4 regions of the Mesorhizobium sp. WSM4850 genome follow, and region 3 is predicted to be linked to each of the others. Evidence: predicted binding sites of a transcription regulator. Region 3 holds the regulator's gene; each other region holds the start of a gene.
The links. The regulator PhoB, encoded in region 3, activates phosphate uptake and scavenging genes when phosphate is short. The targets are predictions, from matches to a motif close to TGTCATNNANCTGTCAT.

Region 1: a site for PhoB is predicted at 1,830-1,846, ahead of phnF (phosphonate metabolism transcriptional regulator PhnF). Genes of this name have one in related genera too.
Region 2: a site for PhoB is predicted at 1,900-1,916, ahead of olsB (l-ornithine N(alpha)-acyltransferase). Genes of this name have one in related genera too.
Region 4: a site for PhoB is predicted at 2,548-2,564, ahead of AC0L2Z_RS07950 (PhnD/SsuA/transferrin family substrate-binding protein). Genes of this name have one in related genera too.

The regions. Positions count from the first base shown of each region.
Region 1 is NZ_JBVVPV010000024.1:21,911-26,465, forward strand. Features, by position in the region: gene AC0L2Z_RS21360 (carbon-phosphorus lyase complex subunit) at 1-671, opposite strand, end outside; gene phnH (phosphonate C-P lyase system protein PhnH) at 673-1,284, opposite strand; gene phnG (phosphonate C-P lyase system protein PhnG) at 1,284-1,748, opposite strand; gene phnF (phosphonate metabolism transcriptional regulator PhnF) at 1,872-2,621, shown strand; gene AC0L2Z_RS21380 (zinc-binding alcohol dehydrogenase family protein) at 2,630-3,646, opposite strand; gene AC0L2Z_RS21385 (ABC transporter permease) at 3,712-4,555, opposite strand, start outside.
Region 2 is NZ_JBVVPV010000024.1:86,624-91,178, forward strand. Features, by position in the region: gene grpE (nucleotide exchange factor GrpE) at 1-122, shown strand, start outside; gene AC0L2Z_RS21660 (trimeric intracellular cation channel family protein) at 242-874, shown strand; gene olsB (l-ornithine N(alpha)-acyltransferase) at 961-1,848, opposite strand; gene AC0L2Z_RS21670 (ATP-binding protein) at 2,014-4,302, opposite strand; gene acuI (acrylyl-CoA reductase (NADPH)) at 4,507-4,555, opposite strand, start outside.
Region 3 is NZ_JBVVPV010000014.1:69,185-73,739, reverse strand. Features, by position in the region: gene pstA (phosphate ABC transporter permease PstA) at 1-394, shown strand, start outside; gene pstB (phosphate ABC transporter ATP-binding protein PstB) at 407-1,222, shown strand; gene phoU (phosphate signaling complex protein PhoU) at 1,258-1,965, shown strand; gene phoB (phosphate regulon transcriptional regulator PhoB) at 1,982-2,671, shown strand; gene AC0L2Z_RS15945 (ROK family protein) at 2,940-4,187, opposite strand; gene xylF (D-xylose ABC transporter substrate-binding protein) at 4,454-4,555, shown strand, end outside.
Region 4 is NZ_JBVVPV010000004.1:189,593-194,147, forward strand. Features, by position in the region: gene phnE (phosphonate ABC transporter, permease protein PhnE) at 15-809, opposite strand; gene AC0L2Z_RS07945 (phosphonate ABC transporter ATP-binding protein) at 802-1,551, opposite strand; gene AC0L2Z_RS07950 (PhnD/SsuA/transferrin family substrate-binding protein) at 1,631-2,488, opposite strand; gene AC0L2Z_RS07955 (alpha-D-ribose 1-methylphosphonate 5-triphosphate diphosphatase) at 2,609-3,790, shown strand; gene phnF (phosphonate metabolism transcriptional regulator PhnF) at 3,787-4,555, shown strand, end outside.

The sequences.
Region 1 (4,555 bases), on a different contig from region 3:
ACGAACGGATGGTTGCGGGCATAGCCGCGCTGAGTGGAATAGCCGAGCGCCAGCAAAAAACCCTCGTCGCCGCGTGACAGCGCCTGCAGGCGGATGTCGCGCGCCATCGGGAATTCCAGCGGCTCGCGGGTGATGTCGCCCGGGATATGGTCCTGCGGCATGTCGCCGTCGGGCTCGATCAGGCCTTCGCGGGCGAGGATGGCGGAGACACGCGGCATGGCGTCCGCGTCGCTGGCGCGCTGCAGCGGCTCGGCGACGTCGCCGCCGGCGGCGAGTTCGGGATCGAGCAGCCGGTGGGTGTAGTCGAAGGTCGGGCCGAGAAGCTGGCCGCCGGGAAGATCCTTGTAGGTCGCCGACACGCGCCGCTCGACCAGCATCGCCCCGGTGTCGATCGCCCTGGTGTAGCCGAAGCGCGGCAGCGTGGTGCGATAGGCGCGAACCAGGAAGATCGCCTCGATCATGTCGCCGCGCGCCTGAACGATGGCCAGCGCCGCCAATTCACGGTCGTAGAGCGAACCTTCGCTCATCACCCGGTCGACGCCGAGCGCCAGCTGCTCGACGATCTGGTCGAGGCGAAGCGCCGACACGGAACGGTCGCCGCGGCGGCGGTCGGCGAGAAGGGCGTGGGCGTTGGCAATAGCCGCTTCACCGCCTTTTACTGCGACATACATATCACGCCTCCATCGTCTTGATGCGCGTCGTGCGCGGCAGGCAGGCAACGCCTTCCGGGGCGGCTAGGATAATGTCGACACCACGGGGGAAACGCTGATTGTTCTGCTTCCATTGTTCGACGAAGTGGCGCGGCATCTGCGCCGGCGCGATTGTCGCGGTTGTTTCGATGCCAGGACCTTCGAGCAGCAGCGGCGCGCCTGAGACGAGATCGCTGACCTGCAGGATCAGCGTCGTCGAGCGGTCGGGATAGTCCTGGGTGCCTTGTGAAAAGCCGTCGAGCGCCATCATCTCGGCCGGCGTGGCGATCAGCGCGAAATGCGCATCGGCTGGCGTGTGGGCCAGTGGCGCGCCGGTGTGGAAGCCGAGCCAGGATTTCACCGCTGCTGGGGCCTGCAAAACGAGATCGAGCCAGAGCGGCGTGTCGTTGTCGCACAGCGCCAGCGCGATGGCGCCCGCGGTGGCCGACAGCGGCGCCGGCGGGCGGGCAAAGACCGGCAGAGGCTGCAGGGTGCCCGGCCGCGCCATTGCGTCCATCACGGCGCGGAACACCGTCTGGGCGTCGAACACCGGATCGGCAAAGCCGCCCTCGATCGCCTGGGTTGCGATATCCATCAGTCTTCTCCGCGTACCATGGTGAAGAAATCGACCTTCGTCGCCGCCGTCTCGGCGCGCCGCCGCTCACGTCGGCTGGCCAGTGCGGCCTGCAGCGGTGCAATGAGTTTGCTCTCGACCTCGTTGCGGCTTGTGGGATCCTGCCAGAGCGCGTCGGCGATCGCCGCCAGTTTTGCTTTCCGCTTGTCACGGCCCAGCGCGTAGCAGTGGCCGACTTCTCCCGAGGCAAGCCGCACCGTCGCGCGGGTGACTGTCGCTTCGCCGACGTTGAACGGCGCGCCGCCGCCGCCGATGCGGCCACGCACGGTGACCAGGCCGGTTTCGGGGCCGCGCAGGAGTTCTGCTTCCGAAGGCAGGCCGGCTTCGATCCAGAGGCGGACGATATCGTCGCCGGTCGATTGCGCCAGCGTCGCCATGACGGCCTTGCGCTCAAGCTGCTGATCACGCGCTTCCTGTCCTCGCATGGTTAACATTCCCTTGCATCGAAAATTCGTCTATTGATATAGACAATTATACAAATTATATCTATTTTCTAATGCGTGTCCATGACGGATGGATGACAGCGCGAAAAAGATCGGGGCAAAGAGATGATCGGTCAGCAGATGGCCAGCAGCTTGGAGCGGCGCAGCGGCGTCTCGCTGTGGCGGCAGATCGCCGACCAGATCCTGCATTCGATCGCCGTTGGCGACTTTGCCGAGAATGCTGCGTTGCCACCGGAAGTTGCACTGGCCGAGCGCTATGGCGTCAACCGCCATACGGTGCGCAGCGCCATCGCCGCACTGGTGCAGGATGGCGTGCTCAGGGCCGAACAGGGGCGCGGCACCTTCGTGCTGTCGCGCAAGCGGCTGTCCTATCCGATCGGCGCGCGCACCCGTTTTTCGGAGGGCTTGCAAGGGCAGGCGTCGGAGCGCCGCAGCGTGCTGCTCGAATCGGCGGTCGAGCCGGCCAGCCGGCGCGTCGCCGAAGGGCTGGGGCTTGCCAGGGGTTCGACTGTCATACGCCTCGAGACGCGCGGCGAAGCCGATGGGCAACCGGTCTCGCGTGCCACCGGCTGGTTCGATGCGGCTCGCTTCGCCGGCATCGATGCCGCCATGGCCGAAACCGGATCGGTGACCGCCTCATTCCAGCGTTTCGGCATCGGTGACTATCTCAGGCAATCGACGGTGCTGTCGGCCCGCCATGCGGACGCCGCCGACCTTGCCGATCTTAATCTGCAGCCCGGCGCCATCGTGCTGGTCACGGTCGCCGTCAATGTCACGCCGGACGGCCAGCCGATCCAGTTCGCCGAAACGCGGTTTCCGGCCGAGCGGGTCGAGCTCAAGATATCGGCGCTTTAGGTCCGATCTTATCCGACCTGGATGACTGCCTTGATCAGGCCGGATTTCGCATGCGCCCAGCGGGCGAGGTCGCGCGGTGTATCCGAAAGCGTCGTGCGATGGGTGACGAGCTTTGCCAGCGGCACAGCACCATCGCGGATCGAGGCAGCGACATGGTCGAAGTCGGCGCGCAGCGCGTTGCGGCTGCCGATCAGCGTCATCTCGCGCTTGTGGAATTCGGGATCGGAAAAGACGATGTCGTCCTTGACGACGCTGACCAGGACCAGCGTTCCGCCATGCGCGACATGGGCGAAGGCCGACTGCACGGACTGAGTGTTGCCGGTGGCATCGAAAATCACGTCAAAACCTTCGCCGTTGGTCGCCTCGCGCACCAGATCGGTCGCAGACTGCCGCGAACCGTCGAGGGTGGCGAAGCCGAGTTCGCTTGCAGCAAAACCCAGCCTCTCCGCACTCATGTCGAGCAGCGTTACGTCGAGGCCGGCGATGCGGGCAAACAGCGCTGTGCCGAGGCCGATCGGCCCGGCGCCGATGACCAGCGCGCGCGCGCCGGGATCAGCCAGCGAGCGCCGCACGGCATGCGCCCCGATCGCCAGGAATTCGACGGCGGCGGCATCGGCCAGCGACAGGCCGTTGGCCGGGTAAAGATTTTGCGCCGGCACCAGGATCCGTTCGCACATGGCGCCGTCGCGGTGGACGCCGAGCACTTCGATCCTGACGCAGCAATTCGGCTTGCCTTGCCGGCAGGCGATGCATTTGCCGCAGGCGAGATAAGGATTGATGATCACCGGCTCGCCCACAGCCAGATCGACGCCTTCGCCGGCCTCGATCACGGTGCCGGAGACCTCGTGACCCATGATGCGGGGATAGGCGAGGAACGGATGTTTGCCCTCGAAGATGTGATAGTCGGTGCCGCAGATGCCGACATGACTGACCGCGACCAGCGCCCAGCCCGGCGGTGGTGTGCTCGGCGCCGGGCGGTCTTCCACAACAAGATCGCCGGGCGAACGGCAGATGACGGCTTTCATGCTTTGATCCAGTCGGTTCATGGCACCGCCGGCCCGATCGCCGGGCCGGCGGTTGTTAAGATGGTCTACTTGCCGCGGCGGCGCAGGCCGTCGAAATAGACGATGACGATGATCAGCACGCCGGTAATGATGCGCTGCCAGAAGGCATTGACGTTCAAGAGATTGGCGCCGTTGTTGATAGTGGCGAGGATGAAGGCGCCGAGCAGCGGTCCGTGCACCGAGCCGACGGCCCCGAACAGCGAAGTGCCGCCGATCACCGACGAGGCGATCGCCTGCAACTCCCAGCCCTCGGCCTGCGTCGGATTGCCGATGCCGATGCGCGAGGCAAGCAGCACGCCGACAAAAGCCGCACAGAGGCCCGACAGCGTATAGGCCATGTAGATGGTGCGCTGGACGTTGACGCCGGACAGACGCGATGCCTCGGCGTTGGAGCCGACCGAGAACAGATACCGGCCCCAGCGGCTGTGATGCAGGAAGATGTAGGCAGGGATGCCAACCAGGATCACCATCCAGAACAGATTGGGGACGCCGAGGAACGAGCTGCGCGAAAACAGCTGGAAGGCGTCGTTGTTGATCGAGATCGAGTTGCCGTTCGTCATCAAAAGGCCGATGCCGCGCAGCGAGGTCAGCGTCGCCAGCGTGATGATGAAGGGCGGCAGGCCCATCTTGACGATGCCAAAACCGTGGAACAGGCCGATGGCGACGCCGACCAGCAAGGTGATCAGGATGGCGAGGTAAATCGGCACGCCGGCATTGATCAGCATCGCCACGATGACGGTGGCGAAGCCAACCACGGCGCCGACGGAAAGGTCGATACCGCCGGTGATGATGACGAAGGTCTGGCCGACCGCCAGGATGGCGATCATCGAACCTTGCCGCAGCAGGTTCGAGATGTTGTTGGCAGAGGCG
Region 2 (4,555 bases), on a different contig from region 3:
TCGGTGAGCGGGTGTTGCGGCCGGCCATGGTCGGCGTTGCCAAGGGCGGTCCCAAGCATGTGGCAAGCGAAGCGCCGGTCGAGCCAGGGCCGGTGAATGAGCAAGCTGAGAAGGATGCGTAAGTTAAGGGAATAGGGCAGTAGGAGCAGTAGGGGCAGTAGGGTAAAGGAGCCGTACCAATCGTACGGCTTCGTGCTATTCATACAGCCCTATTCACCCGCTCTCCTACTCCGCTATGCCCTTGAACCCGATCGAGCTTCTCGACTATGCCGGTGTCGCCGTCTTCGCGGCGACCGGTGCGCTGGCCGCTTCGCGCAAGCAGCTCGACATCATCGGCTTTCTGTTCCTGGCCAGCGTCACCGGCATCGGCGGTGGCACGTTTCGTGACGTCATCCTCAATCTGCCGGTCTTCTGGGTTACCAACTCTGGCTATGTGCTGATCTGCGCGGTGGTGGCGATGCTTGTCTTTTTCGGGGCGCACCGTCTCGAATCCCGCTGGAAATTACTGCTCTGGCTCGACGCCGTCGGCCTCGCCGCGTTTTCGGTGATGGGTGCCGCCAAGGGCCTGGCCATCACCGGCTCGCCGGTCGTGTCCGTTGTTACCGGCGTGCTCACCGCCACGTTCGGCGGGATCTTGCGCGACCTGCTGGCCGGTGAGGCTTCGGTGCTCTTGAGACCAGAAATCTATGTCACCGCCGCCCTTGCGGGCGCCATCCTGTTTACAACAGGCGATCTCGCCGGACTGCCGCCGCTCGCCTCGGGCCTGGTGGGCTTCATAGCCGCTTTCTGCGTGCGTGGCGGCGCGCTTAAGTTCGGCTGGGCCTTTCCGTCCTACAAGAGCCGGCCCGGCCGGCGGCCGGAAGATATTCCGTGAAATGAGGGCGAGTAGCGAATAGGGACAACGATCCGCAGGCGGAACTCCCACTACTCGCTACTCCCTATTCGCTACTCATTGGAATCTCAGGCGGCGAAGCGCTGGGCTTCCCCGCCATAATAGCTGACGTAGCGGGCGCCGATCTCCTTGACCGGCATCACCACGAACACGTCGACCGTCGAGAATTCGCGGTCGATGACGCAGCCGTCGCCGATGCGCGCGCCGACGCGCAGATAGCCCTTGACCAGCGGTGGCATCGCCGCGATCGCGGCCTTGGCGTTGACCGCCTCGATCGGCATCAAATCCATGGAACAGTAGCGGCCGGCGACGGCGCGCACGTCCCAGGCCGAATTCGTCCGGCAGTGATGGGCGAGATAGGTCAGCGCTTCGGCGTGTGCCGCCGGCACGGTGCCGGGGAACGAGGCGCAACCGGTCATCACGCCGATCCCATAATGGTTGATATAGGCCCAGATACCTTGCCAGAGCGCCTCGATGGTGCGCTTCGAGCGGTATTCCGGCAAGACGCAGGAGCGGCCGAGCTCGAGGAAACGCTGGCCGGGATGGCGGGCGATAAGATTGGTCAGCTCAAACTCGCCCTCGGAATAGAAGCCGCCGGCCGCTGCCGCGATCTCCTGCCGCAACAGGCGGTAGGTGCCGACAATGCGGCGATGCTCGGGACCGGACAGCGAGGTGTCGAAGACGAGCAGATGATCACAGAGCGGATCAAAATGGTCGGCGTCGCGGCGGTCCTGCACCTGAAACAGGGTTTTCTTGGCGCCGAGCTCGTCATAGAACACCCGGTAGCGCACTTCCTGCGCGGCGGCGATCTCGGCCTCGTTGCGTGCGAGCCGCACTTCGAGGTTGCCGATACGGCCAAGCGCTTCGCCTTTTATGACAGCATCGACGTTGCGCCCGGTGAGCAAAGCACCCCTGGCGTTCGGCCGAGCGTCACATTCCGGCATAACTGTATGCACGAGTGATTCTCCTTCGAGCCATCCCTCTTGGCACGGGGATACGGCGTAGGTGCAACAGGATTGTGACAGTACCGTGATACGGCCCTGCCGGCAATACTTCGTCGGCTGGGCAACCCTTCAACCGGCTATGTTCTGCAGGTAAGCCAGGCAAGGACAGCCGGCGGATCAAGCGGCCACGTGACCCTCGACCGCATGGACAAGCGCGTCGGGGTCGAGCGGCTTGGTGACGAAGCCGCTGGCGCCATGGGCGAGCACTGCGTGGCGGGTCGTTTCCTGACTGTCCGCCGACAGCACCATGATCGGAACCGGCGACACGGCGGTTTCCTCCTCGTGCCGGCGGATGGCGGCGATCGCGTCCAGCCCGTCCATGACAGGCATGTGCAGGTCCATCAGCACCACGTCGAAGCGGTATTTGTGGTCGGTGCCGGTGATGGCCTCGACGGCGGCCTTGCCGTTGCCGACCAGTTTCACGCGATGCCCGGCCTTTAGCAGCGTGGCACGGGCAAGCATGGCGTTGATGTCGTTATCCTCGGCGATCAGCACGGAGAGGCCCCGCCGCCGGCCGCCAATGGCGCGGGCGGTTGGTGCGCCGCGCTTTTCCGGCTGCGGCTGGGTGAGGGCAGGCACGCTGCTGGTCAAAAGCACGCGAAGCAACGTTTCGCCACGCACCGGCCTTGCCAGAAAGGTGGCGTAGCCGCTGGCGCGGAACTCGCCCAGCATGCCGCGGTCGGTTGGCGCGATCAGTGTGATCGCCTCGCAATCGGCAAAGCCGCTCTGGCGAAGGCGCTTGAGCAACCTGCCGTCGCCTTCCTCCATGGCCGCATCGACCAAAAGCGCGTCGCAGCCTTCGGCGAAGGACGCTGCCTGGGCGGCGGTGGTGGCCAGATCGACCTTGCCGCCATTGGCGCGGATGGTGCGGGCGATGGCGTCGGCCTCGATGGCGTTCTTCGACAGGATCACGGCGCGCCGCCCTGACAGCGCATCCCGACGGCTCTGCGGCGGCTCGGTGGCCGAGATTGCAGGGATTTCGAAGACGAATTCCGAACCCTGGCCGAGCTGGCTCGACACCGAGATCGTGCCGCCCATGGCGATCACCAGGCGCCTGGAGATGGCAAGACCGAGCCCGGCGCCGCCATGCGCGCGAGTCGACGTGCCGTCAGCCTGTTCGAATTCCTCGAAGATGCGCTCCAGGTCGTCCTCGTGCAGGCCGGGACCGGTGTCGGTGACGGTGAAGCATATGCGGTCGGTGGTTTCGGTGCGGGCACGAGCGATGCTCACCAACACGCCGCCGCTGTCGGTGAACTTGATGGCGTTGCCGATGAGGTTGAGCAGCACCTGCCTGACCCTTCCAGGATCGGCTGATATCATCTGCGGCACGTCGGGTTCGACATGGCAGCCAAGGCCGATGTTCTTGGCGAAGGCACGCGCCGCCAGGAGTTCTACGATGTTGTCGGCGATCTCGCGCACCGACATTGGCTGCGGTTCGGGATCGAAGCGGCCGGCCTCGATCTTGGAATAGTCGAGCAGGTCCTCGATCAGCGCCAGCAGCGCGCTGGCCGAGGTCGAGATGGCGCCGACATAGGTCCGTTGTTGCGGCGAGAGCCCGGTGTCCGCCAGCAGCTTGGCCATGCCCATGATGCCGTTCATCGGCGTGCGGATCTCGTGGCTGACGGTGGCGAGGAAGCGCGATTTGGCCTGGCTTGCATATTCGGCTCGCTCGCGGGCGGTGATCAGCGACGTTTCGGCGTGCTTGCGGGCGGTAATGTCGCGGGCGATGGCGCGATGCGAGACAGCGCCGCTCTCCTTGTCGCGCACGGACAGTTCGATCCATGAGAACCAGCGCGGGCCGCTCGGTGTTCTAATGGCGACGTCGGTGGAGCTCAGGCATTCATGGTCGGAAAAAGCGGCATCGGGAACTATGCCGACGTCGATGCCGAGGTCGGCCAGGGCCTTGCCGGCAAGGTCGCGCTGGTCGGCTCCGACAAGCTCGGCGAAAACCTTGTTGGCATAGACGATGTGGGCGTCACGGTCGCGATGGACGACGAGATCGCCAAGCGCGTCGATCAGCCCGCGAAAGCGTTCCTCGCTCTCCTGCATCTCCCACACGCGGTCGGCCAGGCTCTCAACCTCGGCGCGGCTGCGCGCTGCGGTCTCGCCAAGCAGCGCAACCGTGCGGCGCGCCGTGCGCCTGGCACGCAGATGCACGGCAAGGCCTGCCATGCCAGTCGACAAAAGCCCGACGGTGATGAAGATCGGCGCGCCGGTCAGATGCGACAGGCCCGCCAGCACGACGATGGCGACGAGCATCAGGAACGGCAGGCCTTCGCGATTGGCGGCGGGCAATTCAGGCGCCAGTGGCGGCGCCGCGATATGCTGCCGGCTTGGCGCCTCCGGGCCGATCCCGTCGACGTTTTCGGCGCTCTCTGTTTCTCTGATGCCGGATTCCGTGACCATGCGGAAACCCTTGCCAGACAGAGATTATGGAAAATTACCGCGGATCGTTCGAATTTTAGCGGTCGCGCGGTTTTTTCCTCTCCGCTCCTGAAGCGCATCGCGTTTGGCCGGCCTCATGCGAGGCGCTTCACCGCTGCACACCCTGGGTCAGGCCCGAGGGCATGCTTTTGCTCGACATGCATTAAAAATCGGAGAAGGAAGAGCTCACATGTCCACCACCACGCGACCGCGGACCTTGCCCTCGACGATATCG
Region 3 (4,555 bases):
TATCGCCTCGCGCGCTTCGCTGCGCGCCGTGCCGCCTTCGATCCGCGAGGCGGCGCTTGGCATCGGAGCGTCCAAGGTCCAGACCGTATTCCATCACGTCCTGCCACTGGCGATGCCGGGCATCATGACCGGCACCATCCTCGGAATGGCGCATGCGCTCGGCGAAACCGCGCCGTTGCTGATGATCGGCATGGTCGCCTTCATCGTCGACATTCCCGGCGGCTTCACCGATCCCGCGACGATCCTGCCGGTGCAGATTTTCATGTGGGCGGATTTCCCGGAAGCGGGGTTCCAGCAGAAGACTTCGGCGGCGATTTTGATTTTGCTGGTGTTTTTGGTCATCATGAATGCCATCGCGGTGATACTGCGCAGGCGCTTCGAGCGGCGCTGGTAAGGAGTAGAGGATATGAACATCATGACGGAAGCCGGCGTCGAGCAGAAACTGAGCAGCGCAACCAACGCCCCTTCGATCAAGATGAAGGGCGAAAAGGTCTCCGTTCACTACGGCGAGAAGCGAGCTCTGTTCGACGTCGATCTCGATGTCCGCGAGCATCAGGTGACGGCGTTGATCGGGCCATCGGGCTGTGGCAAGTCGACGTTCCTGCGTTGCCTGAACCGAATGAACGACACCATCGATATCGCGCGGGTGAGCGGCAAGATCACGCTCGACGGCGAGGACGTCTACGATCCGAAAATCGATGTCGTCGAGTTGCGAGCTCGCGTCGGCATGGTATTCCAGAAGCCGAACCCGTTTCCGAAGTCGATCTACGAAAACGTCGCCTACGGTCCGCGCATTCACGGCCTGGCCAGGACCAAGGCCGAGTTGGACGGCATCGTCGAATCGAGCCTGAAGAAGGCCGGCCTGTTCAACGAGGTCAAGGATCGCCTACTCGAGTCGGGTACTGGCCTGTCCGGCGGACAGCAGCAGCGCCTGTGCATCGCGCGCGCCATCGCCGTGTCGCCGGAAGTGATCCTGATGGACGAGCCCTGTTCGGCGCTCGATCCGATCGCCACCGCCCGCGTCGAGGAACTGATCGACGAACTGCGCCAGAACTATACGATCGTCATCGTCACCCATTCGATGCAGCAGGCGGCGCGCGTGTCGCAACGCACGGCGATGTTCCATCTCGGCTATCTGGTCGAGGAGGGCGCGACCGACAAGATGTTCACCAACCCCGACGACAAGCGCACCCAGGACTACATCACCGGCCGGTTCGGCTGAGCGGTCCGGCGAATTTCGAACACGAGGACAGCACCATGGGTGAACACACCGTCGCATCTTTCGACGAGGAACTGGAGCACATCGACCGGCTGATCCGCGACATGGACGAGCTCGCCGCCGCAATGGTAGCGGCCTCGATCCGCGCGCTGCTTGCGTCGGACAATGCGATGGCGCAGCGCGTCGTCTCGGACGACGCCATCATGGATGCGCGGCAGCGCGAACTCGATGACAGCGCCATCACGCTGATCGCCAAGCGGCAGCCGATGGCGCAGGATCTGCGCGCCGTGGTTGGCGCAATCCGCATGGCTGGCGATCTCGAGCGCATCGGCGATCTGGCCAAGAACATAGCCAAGCGGGTCAGCGCAGTCGGGCAGAGCGCGACGCCGCGGAATCTGTCGCACGGTATCGATGCGATGGCGGATCTCGTTCTTGTGCAGCTGCGCGGCGTGGTCGAGCACTATGTGTCGCGCGATGCCGGCGCGTTGAAGGAACTGCGCGCCGACGACCAGAAGATCGACGTGAAATACACGGCGGTTTTTCGCGAGCTCCTGACCTACATGATGGAGGATCCGCGCAACATCACCGCCTGCACGCACCTTCTGTTCTGCGCCAAGAATCTCGAGCGTATCGGCGATCACGTCACCAACATCGCCGAAAACGCCTACTTTGTCGTGACCGGGCAGCAATTGCCGGCGGATCGCCCGAAGCTCGACGAAACGACGATGTCGGCGCCGGCGACATGACAGGAGTGACCGGCCGATGATCGCGCCGCGCATCATGGTGGTGGAGGATGAAGAGCCGCTGGGCGTCCTCCTCCGTTATAATCTGGAATCCGAAGGCTATCAGGTCGAGGTGGTGACGCGCGGCGACGAGGCCGAAATCCGGCTGCAGGAAAACGTGCCCGATCTTTTGGTGCTCGACTGGATGGTGCCGGCGGTTTCCGGCATCGAGCTTTGCCGGCGGCTTCGGGTGCGCCCCGAAACCGAGCGGCTGCCGATCATCATGCTGACCGCGCGCGGCGAGGAGAGCGACCGGGTGCGCGGCCTTTCGACCGGAGCCGACGACTATCTGGTCAAGCCGTTCTCGACACCGGAATTCATGGCCAGGGTCAAGGCGCTGCTGCGCCGCGCCAAGCCGGAAGTGCTGTCCAGCGTGCTCAAGGTCGGCGACATCATGCTCGATCGTGAATCGCACCGGGTCTATCGCAAGAAGAGCGAGATCCGGCTCGGGCCGACCGAATTCCGGCTGCTCGAATTCATGATGCGCCACCCGGGCCGGGTCTTCTCGCGCAGTCAGTTGCTCGACAATGTCTGGGGCGAGACGATCTACATCGACGAGCGCACGGTGGACGTCCATGTCGGCCGGTTGCGCAAGGCGGTCAACAATGGTCGCATGCCCGATGTCATCCGAACCATCCGCGGCGCCGGCTATGCGATCAGGGAAGACTAGCTAGGGATGTGCTGATATTCAGGTGATGCCGGCCTGCGAACGGCTGATACCGCGCTTACCTACAGCGCCGCGCGCCCTGTTGGGCACGCAAAGGACGCTGTAGAACTTTGATTTTGCGCACGACCTTTCCGAAATCGATCTCGATTTCGGGGTCATGCGCGGGCTCACGTACCCAAAAGTACGCTCCGCTCCGGTTCTCGGAACCCACCATTCTCGACTCGGCCTGACCTGAATCTCAACACACCCCAAGTCGCGACCCGGGAATCCTTCAAGCCACGTTCTTTCCGACCGAGCCGGCTCGTGCCTGGATGCTCGGCGCGAAAATCTCCTGGTCGACGAAGCTTAGCGCCCGCATGGCACAGCCTTCGCGGATCAGCGGCAACTCGTTCGGCTCGGTGTCGAAGGAAATCGAACCCGAATGCTGGCCGCCGGCGGTCTGGGCGATGGCCTCGCGCAGGGCCGGCTCGATCAGGTCGAAGGCGGCAGCGCTGGCGCCGACCATGGCCACCGGCGCCGGATCGATCAGCGCAAACAGGCTGCCGAGCCCGAAGCCGAGCGCCTCGCCGGCCTTGCGGTAGGCTTCGCGCTCCGGTCCGTCCATCTCGCGCGCCCGGGCCGCCAAGGCCCGCATCTCGGCGTCGCTGACATCGGCGACCGGCTCGGCGTTGTCGCTCAATTGCCTTGCATTGCGCCAGATGGCGTAGTTGCCGGCATAAGCCTCGACGCAGCCGCGCCGCCCGCAGCGGCAAAGCGCGCCGCCCGGCCGATGGATCATGTGGCCGAATTCGCCGCCTGAGGAGTGGGTGCCGGTGAACAGCTCGCCCTTCAGCACCAGCCCCATACCGATGCCGTGCGAGAGCAGGATGGCGATGAAATCGTCGCGGTAGCGATCCGGGTGGCGCCAGCGCAGCGCCACGGCCATCATGTTGCAGTCGTTCTCCATGATGGCCGGGATGCCGAACTCGCGTTCCAGAATGTCGGCGAAGGCGATGTTCGTCTGCGGCGTGATCGGCGACCACAACATGGCGCGCGCGTGGGAATCGGTGATGCCCTGGATCGCCAGCGCGATGCGGGCGACACTTTGGACATCGAGGTCGGGATCTTCGAGCCGGCGCCGGACGATGGCGACACATTCGCCGATCAGCGCGTCACGCGACATGGTCAGCGTGTCCAGCCGGCGCTGTTCCTCGGCGACCACTTGTCCGGCATAATCGATGACGGCGACCGACAGGAAATTCAGCGACAACACGACGGCCAACACCGCAGCGGCTTGCGGATTGAGGCTGAGGCCGACCTGCGGCCGGCCGCGTTTCAGCGAAACCGTCTCGCTCGCCTTGCTCTCGGCCAGGATGCCTTCCTGGATCAGGTCGGCAGAGATCGCCGATATGGTCGAATGGCTGAGGCCGGTGGTCGCGGCGATCTCGGTCCGCGACGGCTGGCCTGCCCGGCGCACGGCCGAAATCACCATCGCCCGGTTGCGCCGGCGCAGATCGTCATGACGGATTCCCACCGACATTTTTTGTTTCCTCCTCATCGCCGCGGCCGCTCATGAATCGGAAGCCGTCGGTAATGTCCGACAAATACTGGCAGAAGCGGAGGGGGCTGTCATTATTTATTCCGAGCCTCGAAAAAAGCCCGACAGGACGTCAAAATCCATCAGAATTGGTGTTGACAGTGCTTCGGCGTTGGACCAGTATTTTTTCGAGGCTCGAAAAAATAGGAGCCTTTGTGCCGGCCTTCGGGCCAGTTGGTCGCGCCCTACGCGGCGCAGGGAGGAATATCATGAAGAGATTCGCAGCCGCCATTCTGGCGGGGGTCGCCATGTCGCTGACGCTCGCGTCGGCCGCGCAGGCCAAGGACAAGGTCATTGGCGTTTCGTGGTCG
Region 4 (4,555 bases), on a different contig from region 3:
TGCCTAGCCTGCAACTACTGGACCTTCGAGCGCAAGCGATCCGTCACGAACTCCATCAACACCACGATGGCAAAGATCACGAGAATGATGGTCGAGGCATTCCTGTATTGGAAAAGATCGAACGCGACCTTCAGCTCCTGTCCGATGCCACCGGCTCCAACGAGGCCGAGAACAACGGACGAGCGCACTGCCTTTTCAAGCGCGAAGAGCGTGGTGTTTATCAGGGACGGCATGGCGTCAGGCAGTACTGCCCCGCACAGAACAGAGAATCGTCCGGCGCCGATTGCAAACAGCGCTTCCTGAGGTCTTTCGTCGGCATCCTCCATCGCCTCGGCGAAGAAGCGTCCGCAAAAGCCGATCGTATCGACGACGATGGTCATGGTGCCGGCAACCGCCCCGAGACCAACGGCTGACACGAAAAGTAGTGCCCAGACCAAATCTGGAACAGTCCTGAACAACGAGACCAGCATCCTGGAGATATGCCGGAACGGGCCGATCGGGGTTATGTCCTTGGCCGAGAGCCAGGCAAACGGCAAGCTGAGGACGACACCTATTGCTGTCCCCACGAGCGCTATCTGAAACGTTTCGACCATGCGCCAGAAAACCCTCAGGAGGAACCCTGGCTCGACATTTGGGGGTATCATGCGGCCGACGAGACGGACCATTCGGGGCACCCCGCCTGCCAGTTGTTCCGGCGAAGGTGCGACCTGCCCGGCGGAAACGATCACGAGAGCGGCCAAAGCGACGGCAAAGCTGAAAGTGACTGGCGAGATCGATGGAATCCGGCTCAGCGAAAGGCGGTCATGCATCGAAGACGTCTTTCAGATCAGCGCGGGTCACCTGCGCCGTCGGTCGGTCGAAGAAGACCTTGCCCGCCTTGAGCGCTATCAAGCGGTCGGAGTAGTCGAGAGCATGCTCCATGTCGTGCGTGGTGTAGACCAAAGTGATCGCCTGTTCCTGGGTCAGCTCGGAGAAGACGCGCATCACATCATGTCCAGCCGCCGGGTCGAGACTTGCCGCCGGTTCGTCTGCTATCAAAAGCTTCGGACGCCGGATCAACGCACGGGCAATCGCCACCCGCTGCGCCTGCCCTCCAGAAAGCGCGTCGGCGCGGGCGCCCGCCTTGCCGAGAAGCCGCACTTCGGCGAGGGCCTGCATTGCTTCCTCGCGCCAGTGTTGCTTTGCGATGGAATGGTGCCAGCCGCGCCAGCCGCCGGGCAGCCCGAGCTTGCCCTGCAAAACGTTTGTAAGAACCGATTGTCGGCTGACCAGTCCGTGGTGCTGGAAGACAAATCCGATCTGCCTGCGTATGCGCCGCAGCTGGGCGACGGACGGCGCCGAGCGGAAGCTCTCGCCGAGGGTGACGACCTCGCCACCGCTCGACGGTAGAAGACCAATGAGGCATTTGAGCAGGGTGGATTTTCCAGCACCGTTCGAGCCAATCAGGGCAACCCGTTCGCGCGATGCTATGGTGAGGCCGATACTGGAGAAAATGACCTTTCCGTTCGCATAGCTCTTCGCAAGATCGTGCGCCCGAATGATCGCTGTCATAGTGACCTCTTGGCCCAGACCGAACTGCGAAACAGGCCGGCGGTTAGCCGCCGGCGTTGTCGCTGAAAAGGAGCGAGCCTCAGTTTACGAAGTCGGTGAGGGTCTCGATTCCGATCGTGCGGTACATCGAGCGGACATAGTCGTAGTCCGAGTCCCTGACATCAGTCAGGAAGAAACCGCCCTTGAATTTCTGGTTGTCCTCGCCGGTCAGGATCGCTTTCATCAGCTCATTGCCATTCTTCGCAAAGGCATCGCGGATCTTGACGAACACGTCATCTGAAATGTCCTTGCGGGCGACAAGAATGTCGTTCGGCAGATCGCGGCCCCGTGCGATGACCGAGAAGGCAACGTCGGGGAATGCTTCCCGGACCGAGTTGAGATAGCCGAAATTCAAGCCGATAGCGGCGATGTCGCCGCGGATGAGAGCCTCAGCCGCGATGTTGCGCGATATGATTACTGGTTCGTAATCGGTGGCATATTTCAGGTTGAAATCGGCCAGCGCCTGCGCGGGGCCGAGGTGCTGGGAGGTCGAGCCGACCGAGCCGAATGCGACCTTCTTGCCCATCAAGTCTTCGACCGAGCGGATCGGTCCATTCGCCAGCACGGCGATCTGAGCGAAATAGTCGGGGCGCTGCCAGGCGACAACAATCTTCGGCTGGCTTAATTCCTTCATGACGACGTATTCTGCAGGACCGGTCAGGACAAGATCGACCTGCCCGGAATTCATCGCCTCGACGGCGGTGGTCCGCGAACTGACCGGAAACAGCTCGACATCCAGGCCGGTCGCCTCCTCAAGAGCGGTCTGGAAAGCACCGAATTCCTGCTGAAGAGCCTCCAGTCCCTCCATGTCGGTTACCGCGAATTTCACTGGCTCCGCAAACACTGGAACGGCGGAGGCAAGCGTCAGGGCGAGTGCGGTTGCGATGCTGCGGATCATCGTTTTTCCTTTGCTGTATAGACAGGAAACTGTTACCCGCTAATCCGTATACGCAGCAGATGACGTGCTCGTGACATTTCGCCGGCGCCACCGGCAGCCTTTGCTTTTTTGAGGGATACAGTGAACTGGCACATCCAGGGTGGTCGCATCCTAACCGAACGGGGACTTGAAACCGCGGACCTGAGCGTCACCGGCGGCGCCCTGTCAGAGCTGCGAGCGGCCCATGCCTCCACAATCGATGCCGATGGTCTGCTCGTGCTTCCGGGGATCGTCGATATTCACGGCGACGGCTTCGAGCGCCAGATCATGCCGCGGCCCGGTGTCCGCTTCGACACCGCGCTGGCGCTGAAAGATACGGACCGCCAGCTTGTCGCCAATGGCGTAACCACGGCCTTTCACGGCGTCACGGTGTCGTGGGAGCCTGGACTTCGGTCGCTCGACGCTGCCAAACAGCTGATCGGCGCGGTCTGCGATCTCCGCGATAGCCTTGGCTGCGATACGCGTCTGCATCTGCGCTGGGAGACCTTCGCGCTTGATCAGATGGCGCAGGTCGTACGATGGCTCTCGCTTTGGCCACGGCCGATCATCGCCGTCAACGATCACACGACGGGGTCGGTGCTGAACGGCACGATTGCCCGCAAGATCGGTCAGATGGCGGAGCGGTCTGGCTTGAGCCGCGAGCAATACATGACGTTGCTCGGCCAGATTTGGTCCCGCCGCGCCGAGGTTGAGATCGCGATCGGGAAGCTGGCCGCAACTGCGCGGGCCAATGGCAATGTGCTTCTTGCCCATGACGAAGCGTCTCCCGAGGAACGCATGTATTTTCGCGCCCTCGGCGCAAAGGCCTCGGAATTTCCGCTAACGCTCGAAACAGCCAAGGCCGCGCGGCAAATGGGCGAGGACGTGATCCTCGGCGCGCCCAACGTCGTGCGCGGCGGCAGCCATAATGGAGCGCTAAATGCCACCGAGGCCGTCAGAGCCGGACTTTGCACGGTGCTGACCAGCGATTACCACTACCCTTCGCCTCTGCATGCGGCCTTCAGACTGTCTTCGCCAGACGCCGGCGACTTCCCCTCGATCTGGAATCTGGTTTCGGCAAACCCGGCCCGGGTGGCCGGCCTCGACGATCGCGGCTCGCTTGTTGCCGGCCGCCGGGCGGATCTGATCCTGGTCGATGCTGGCGATCCAGAGCATCCGCGTGTGGTGGCCACCATGGTCCATGGACAAATTGTCTATAGCTCCGGGCTGTCCCGCACAGACCGATGGTCTGCACAGCGGTCGCCGGTGGATAAGGTTTCATGAACTTGGACACGAAAATTTCAATACCACACGAGCGCAATGGCAATCGCCTTCTGGCCTTTGACGGGCTGGTCTTTCGGCCACGCAACGATACGCCGATCTGGCAGCAGATCTACGATCACATCTTCGATCTGATCGAGAGCGGCAGTCTTGCGCCGGGCAGCCAGCTTCCCGGAGAAACGCATCTGGCAGAGAAATTCGCGGTCACCCGCATTACGCTTCGCCGGGCGCTGCAGCAGTTACAGCATGAGGGCCACCTCACCGCCCGCAAGGGCGTCGGTATCTTCGTGCGAAACCTGCCCTCGACATTCACTGTTCGCGACGGACAGCGCTTTCTCGACAATTTCGAAGCCCACGGCCAGGAAATCGGCACCAATACGCTGCTGATCGTCCGGGAACCGGCCGAAGCGGCCGTGGTGGAACGGTTGCGTCTCGCACCTGACACCACCATTATCCGGCTGTGCCGGATCAGAACGTCGGACAAGCAGCCAGTTTACGTCAATACCAAGTTCTTTCCGGCGCATCTCTTCCCCGACTTCGAGCAGAGATACGATGTGCGTCAGTCGGTGACCGATGTTTTCCGCGCGCATGGCATCGACAACTACCGGCGGGCCGAGACGCGCATCAGTGGCGGCTTTGCATCCCCCGATGAAGCGGAAATCCTGCGGCTGACGCCCGGAACGCCAGTATTCCGCATCAATGCTGTCAACGAGGACCGCAGCGGCGTACCAATCGAATGGACCCGCGGCTGCTGGCCGCTGACATCCG